One region of the Pseudarthrobacter sp. MDT3-1 genome, then DNA from elsewhere that is predicted to be linked to it. Evidence: predicted binding sites of a transcription regulator. Region 1 holds the regulator's gene; the other holds the start of a gene.
The links. The regulator LexA, encoded in region 1, represses DNA repair genes until DNA is damaged. The targets are predictions, from matches to a motif close to TCGAACANNTGTTCGA.
Positions count from the first base shown of each region.

Region 2: the regulator LexA is predicted to act here: its motif matches at 1,667-1,682, upstream of ACX80X_RS06280 (DUF6504 family protein).

Region 1 is NZ_JBTNDX010000001.1:36,456-39,858, forward strand. Features, by position in the region: gene ACX80X_RS00170 (histidinol-phosphate transaminase) at 1-427, opposite strand, end outside; gene ACX80X_RS00175 (LysM peptidoglycan-binding domain-containing protein) at 506-946, opposite strand; gene lexA (transcriptional repressor LexA) at 1,296-2,042, shown strand; gene ACX80X_RS00185 (ATP-dependent DNA helicase) at 2,056-3,403, opposite strand, start outside.
Region 2 is NZ_JBTNDX010000006.1:52,714-56,116, reverse strand. Features, by position in the region: gene ACX80X_RS06300 (SOS response-associated peptidase) at 1-336, shown strand, start outside; gene ACX80X_RS06295 (VOC family protein) at 361-783, opposite strand; gene ACX80X_RS06290 (chorismate mutase) at 803-1,123, shown strand; gene ACX80X_RS06285 (hypothetical protein) at 1,197-1,586, opposite strand; gene ACX80X_RS06280 (DUF6504 family protein) at 1,741-2,076, shown strand; gene ACX80X_RS06275 (DNA polymerase III subunit alpha) at 2,073-3,403, shown strand, end outside.

The DNA.
Region 1 (3,403 bases):
CGTCGGCCCGCTGCCCGACGATGTACCCGGTGTCCGTGCCGCTGGCCAGGAGCGGATACATGGAGTACGTGGGCGGGAATCCCAGGGCCGTCCGCCCGGGTCCGCCGAAGGCCTGGAGAATCTGCTGGAGGACCTCGTTGGACCCGTTGGCCGCCCAGATGTTGGTGGCATCCAGACCGTGGCCGAGATATTCGGCCAGCGCTTCCCGGAGTTCGGTGAACTCACGGTCCGGGTAGCGGTTGAGGCCCGCCGCGGCTTCCGTCACGGCCACGCTGATCGCGGCCCGGACGTCCGCCGGGACGCCATGGGTGTTTTCGTTGACGTTCAGCAGGATAGGTACATCCAACTGCGGGGCACCGTACGGGGTCAGTCCGCGGAGGTTGGTCCGGAGGGGAAGTCTGTTCAGACGCTCTAGCTGGTCATTCACCTGAACAGTTTAGGTCCGAAGCAGACGGCCGGAAAATGTGACGGCCTGCGGCGGCACACGCCCGAGCCCGCAGGCTCTTTACCTGGTGGGGACGAAGAGTTGCTGTCCGGGGACAACGCCGCCGGCGGAAAGGTTGTTCAACTGGGCAATATCCGCGATGACATCACGGGGATCACGCTCGGGCGCAACGGTACTGGCGATGGCCCAGAGTGACTGGCCGGCCTGCACCGTGACCGAGACTGTTGGCGTTAGCGACAGGTCGGCGGCAGAATCGGCGGCCTTTGCCGGGGCGTTGAGGAAACCTGCCAGGGAAAGCAGGATTGCGGCAAGAATCACCAGCGGGATGCCGATGAGGACAATCCGGCCCCTGCGGGTCAGGCGCAGCGGCGGCAACGGTTCCCTGCGCTGCCTTGGCGCCGAACCCGACGTCGAAACGGGTGCGGACCACTGCCGCGAGGTGAGGTCCTGCACGGAAATGAACTGCGGACGCGAGTCCTGCGAAGCAGATAAAGCTGACATGAAATGAGCCCTCCTGGACCATACTGTGCTGCCCGGCGCGCCCTCCGCGTCCACTTGCCGGTACCGGCCTGAGCCGTCCATAGATTCGAATATTCGAATCCGCAAGCAACGAGTAGAACACATGTTCGAACTTTGCTTCTTCATTTTTAGCACTTATCAACGAATATTGTCGAGACTCGCTAGAACAAATGTTTGAAAAAGCCCTGTGGCTGGCCTACGTTTGGATGAAAGAACAACCACCTCTGTAGTTCATCAGCAGGGTCTGACAATCAACTCCGACACCAGCCCCGGGGCGTTCCAGGCACCAGCGGCCGGAGCGGAGCCGGGCAACCGAAAGGCATTGGCGAACATGGCAGCACCAGCCGCCGAGGGCAAGGCGACACCGCAGCGCCGCCAACCCCCACGGACTCCCAAGGGGCTCACCGCCCGCCAAAAGAAGATCCTTGAAACCATCCAGCGCTCGGTGAATGACAACGGCTATCCGCCGTCGATGCGTGAAATCGGTGACACCGTGGGCCTGGCGAGTTTGTCGAGCGTGACCCACCAGCTCTCGCAACTGGAGAAGCTGGGATACCTTCGCCGGGACCCCAAGCGTCCGCGCGCCATGGAAGTCCTGATGCCGTTGACGCTTGACGGCGGGTCCCCTAAGGCGAACGGGACAACCAAGCCCTCAGTCCTGCACGGCATCGGCGGGACGGTCACCGAACTTCCCTCTGCCATGGACACCGCGATGGTGCCGTTGGTGGGCCGGATCGCGGCCGGCGGGCCCATCTTTGCTGACCAGGTGGTGGAAGATGTGATGCCCCTGCCCCGGCAGCTCGTGGGCCAGGGTGAGCTCTTTATGCTGCGCGTGGCCGGCGACTCCATGGTGGATGCTGCCATCTGCGACGGCGACTGGGTAGTGGTCCGACGGCAGGCAGACGCCTCCAACGGCGATATTGTCGCGGCCCTGCTGGACGACGAAGCCACCGTCAAGACCTTCCGCCAGCGCGATGGCCACACGTGGCTGTTGCCGCAGAACACCCAGTACGAGCCCATCCTGGGCGATCACGCCACAATCATGGGCAAGGTCGTCTCGGTCCTGCGGTCGCTATAGGACCTGCGCGCAGTCAGGCGCCCTTTCCGGCCAGCCTTTCCAGGGCGGCGAACGCGGTCTTGCGGTCCGTGGTGGGCCAGAACGGCGGCAGAGCGGCGCGGAGGAATCCGGCGTAGCGCTCGGTGGCCAGCCGGGAATCAAGCACCGCCACCACACCTTTATCTCCGGTGGAACGGATCAGCCTTCCCGCGCCCTGGGCCAGGCGGATGGCCGCGTGGGTCGCCGATACCGCCATAAAGCCGTTTCCGCCGGCCTGCGCAACGGCGCGGGACCGTGCGGTCATCAGCGGGTCATCCGGCCGCGGGAACGGGATGCGGTCGATCACCACCAGCCTGCATGATCCACCCGGAACATCAACGCCTTGCCACAGGGACATGGTGCCGAACAGGCAGGTATCGGGCTCGTCCGCGAACTGCTTCACCAGGGCCGTCATGGTGGAGTCGCCCTGGCAGAGAATGCTGAGGCCAAGCCGGGGACGCATCGCTTCAGCGGCCTCCTCGGCGGCTCGGCGCGACGAAAACAGACACAGGGCGCCGCCGCCGGACGCGCGGATCAGCGCCTCAAGTTCATCGAGGGCCTCCGGCGACGCCCCGCGGCCCGGCTTGGGGAGGTGCCCTGCGACGTAGAGGATCCCTTGTTTGGGATAGTCGAAGGGCGATCCGACATCGATCCCGCTCCAGCTGGGCGCGCCCTCCCCCACCAGTCCCAAGCCGCCGGCGGTCGGTTCAAAGGCTGAGCCGATGGCCAGGGTTGCCGAGGTCAGCACAACCGTGTGGCCGGCGAACAGCCCTTCGCGGAGCTTGCCGGCAACGCTAAGCGGCGCGATGTTGACCAGGACCGGCGCAGAGTCGTCGGGCTGCGCATAGCCCTGTTGCGGATCGAAGGAACTTGCGCGGGAAAACCACACAACCTCGCGGTTTTCACGGGCCACGATCAGCCGCTCGCACAGCTCGAGGATCAGCATCAGGCGTGAGCGCGCGAGCTGCCGCCCGCCGTCGGCCGTTTGGCTGCCGTCCCCCTTGGAATCGGACAGCGCGGCGCGGCAGGCCTCACGCAATTGGTCCACACAATCCAGCTGTTCGTCGTTGAGGCCATTCGGGAGCAGCCCGTTGGGCACGCCGGCCAAGGCGAGTTCCAGGTTGGCGGCAGCTGCGTTGAGGGCATCCACAGTGATGGCCGTGTGTTTCCGAGCGCCCGACGCCGCAGCGTGGACCATTGCCACGGAGAGTTGCCCCGATACCGCACCGGTGACCCGGTCCTGCAGTTCGTGGGCCTCGTCCACCACCACAACGTCGTATTCGGGAAGCACTGCCAGGCCTTCAAAGGCGCTGACAGCGAGCATGGCATGGTTGGTGACCACA
Region 2 (3,403 bases), on a different contig from region 1:
TGGTGGAAGGATCCGTCCAAGGCCGAGGGTGATCCCGGACGGTGGATGCTCTCCACATCCATCCTGACGGCAGACACCCCGCCGCCCGGTGCCGAGTCCACAATTTTCGGCAAGCTCACCGCCTTGCACGACCGCGTGCCGCTGCCCATGGACCGGGCCACGATGGCGTCGTGGCTTGATCCGCAGATCGATGACGCCGCCTTCCTCGTGGACCTGGTCCGGGCCCACGTGAAGGAAGTCGCGGCCGACTGGCATGTGGATTCGGTAGGCACCGAGGTGGGCAACGTACGCAACAACTCCCCGGAACTGATCCGGCCGGTGGAAGCCTTGTTCTAAACCGGCACTCGGGGCCACATGCCCCTAAACGGTGACCTTGCCGGCGTCGTCCACTGTCCACGTGGGGTTGTAGGCAACTTCCCAGCGGAAGCCGTCCGGATCGGCGAAATAGCCGCTGTACCCGCCCCAGGGCTGGGTGACCGGCGCGGCGACGATAGTTGCCCCGGCCGATGCCGCTTCCGCCATGACCCGGTCCACCGCCTCGGTGCTGGGCAGGTTGTGGCTGAGCGTGATGCAGGGGACCGGGCCGGGGGCACCTACCCCCGCCTCGGCGTGCATCTGCGCGGCGTCCCACAGGGAAAGGATGAGGCCGTGGTTGACCTGGATGAACACCACATCGCCGGGAAACTCGCGGTGGACAGGCCAGCCGAGGCCCTCCGCGTAGAACCGGCGGGAGGCGTCAACACTGCGAACGCCTAGTGAGATGAAGTCGACTCTGGGCTGCATGCTTCGATACTCTCAGTTGATGGCAACAATTCAAGGAAACGATAGGGACGCTTTGGCCGACAAAGAACAGCTCGCTGCGGTTCGGATTGCGGTCGACGAAGTTGACGAGCAGATTGTCACCCTCATTGCGCGGCGTGAACGCCTGATCCGGATCGCCGGAACCCTGAAAGGGGACGACGCTGAAGTCCGCGCCCCCGGCCGGGTGGAACGGGTGATCGAGCATGTCCGGGCCGCCGCGGAAAAGAAGGACATTGACCCGGACATCGTGGAATCAACGTACCGGGCCATGATCTCGGGGTTCATTGAACTCGAAATGAAGGTCCACAAAGAAAGCAGCTGACGACGCGCCGGGTGCTGTCCGGACACGGTTCCGGCAGCACCTGCCGCGGTGTTCCCTAGAGCGTTTCGTCGACTTAGAGCGCTTCGTCGACGGCGACGCCCGACTGGAACTCCCGGCCGTCAGCCTCGCTGAAGGCCGACATGATGTGGCCCTTGCCCAGGCCATGGACGGCCGCGACGGGGAAGTTGCCGGTGATGGTGCTGCCCGAGTGCGTCACGCCGCCAAGATCATAGTTTTCCTCGGCGCTCTGGTCATGGCTGAACGAGTAGAAGGCAATGGCCTCCCCGTTCATGAACTCAATGCCCAAGCGTCTTTGCGATGAGTAATCAGGGCTCGCCGCCACCAGTCCCACTACGTACGCACCTGCCCCCGGTATGTTGCCGTCGATATCAAAGGTTGCCACGAGCTTTTCGTCCTGGGCCTTGATGCTTACGTGCTTGAGGAGTGCGTCATTGGTGCTCATGCCACAATCCTGCCTCCCTGCTGCCCGTCCGTCCACCCCTGTCTAGGTTTTGTCGGAGCGTCGTCGTAGACTCAAGGTATTCGAACATGTATTCGAATACCTTGCTTTTGCATCAGCATTTTGCATCAGCTCCGTTCAGTTCCGGGAGGCGCCCATGGGTATGTTCAGCGAGTCCGTGGACGTTGTCTGCACCCCCGCCGGCCAGCCGCTGAACCTCCAGTGGGCCGGACGGCACTACACGGTGTGCGCCGAGCCCGTCCGGTGGTATGAACGCCGGCAGTGGTGGGCCGAGGAACGCCGTGCGCCGCTCGGCAGCGGGCCGGGGCTGGTGGACCACGAAATCTGGCGCGTCCAAGTGCAGGCGGACCCGCGGGGTGCCGGCCCCCGGGATGCAGGAGAGCCGCTCACCCTGGACCTGAGCCGGCATACCGGCAGCGGCCGCTGGAGGCTCCTGCGGATCCACGACGCCCTCCGGCCACAAACAGCATGAGCTTCTCCCACCTTCACGTTTCCACGGCCTTCAGTGCACACTATGGCGTTGCCTGGCCCGACGAACTGGCCCAGGTTGCCGCCGCGGACGGCGCAACCGCGCTCGCCTGCACGGACAGGGACGGCCTCTACGGCACCATCAAACACCTCAAAGCCTGCATGGAAGCCGGCATCGACCCCATCGTGGGGGTGGACCTTGCGGTTTTCGACGACGACGGCGACCACCGCACCCAGCTCGCCGGCAGGGTGGTGGTGCTCGCCCGCGGCCACAACAACGGGGCGGGCTACCGCGCACTGTGCCGGCTGGTGTCCGATGCCCATGCCCGCACCTCCGGCAAAGCCGGGGGAGCGGTGCCCGTGGCGGTCACCCGCGCCGAACTCGCCTCCCGCACGCTCGACCCCAAAACCCTGAAACCGGTCCTGACGGTCCTGATCGGCCCGGATTCCGACGTTGGACGGGCCATGAGCGGCCGGCGCTACCTCCGTCCGCGCACCCTTTTCAAAAGCTGGCTGGACGCCATGCCCCCAAGAACCCTGGTGGCGGAAGTCGTTTCCCAGCTCACTGCCCCCGGAGCGCCCCTGAGCACCGCCCACGCAGTACGAATGCTCAAACTCGCGGAAGAACACCACGTACCCGCCGTGCTCACCAACGCTGTCCGCTACTGCGCAGAGGACGGCGCCGCCACAGCTGACGTGCTCGACTCCGCCCGGACGCTGAAGTCCCTCCCCGAGCTCGCGGCCGAACCGCTGCTCCAGCCCAACGGGCAGGCCTGGCTCAAATCCTCAGCGCAGATGCTTCAGCTCGGCAAGGAAATCATCCGCGCCGCAGGGTATGGCGCAGCGGACCTCAAACAGCTGATGGCGCAGACCGAGGCGCTCGCCGACTTCTGCCGGATTGACCCGGTGACTGACATGGGCTGGAAGCAGCCGGTGGTCCCCGAGGCATCGGTCATAGGCATCAGCCGGGACCCGCACGATGAACTGGTGCAGCGCTGTGAGGCCGGGATCAGCAGGCGGTTCCCCGGAATATCAGGCTCAGCCCACAAGGACATGCGCTCGCGGCTGGAGCACGAGCTGGGAATCATCAGGAACCTCGGGTTTTCCTCCTATTTCCTCACGGTCGCGGAGGTCTCCCGGATGATCATGGACATGGGGGTCAGGGCAGCCGCCCGCGGTTCCGGGGCCTCCAGCCTGGTCAACTACCTGATTGATGTCAGCCAGGTGGACCCCCTGCAACACGACCTGATCTTCGAACGTTTCCTGTCCCGGGACCGGGCCACGTTGCCGGACATCGACATCGACGTCGAAAGCGCCGAACGGCACAACGT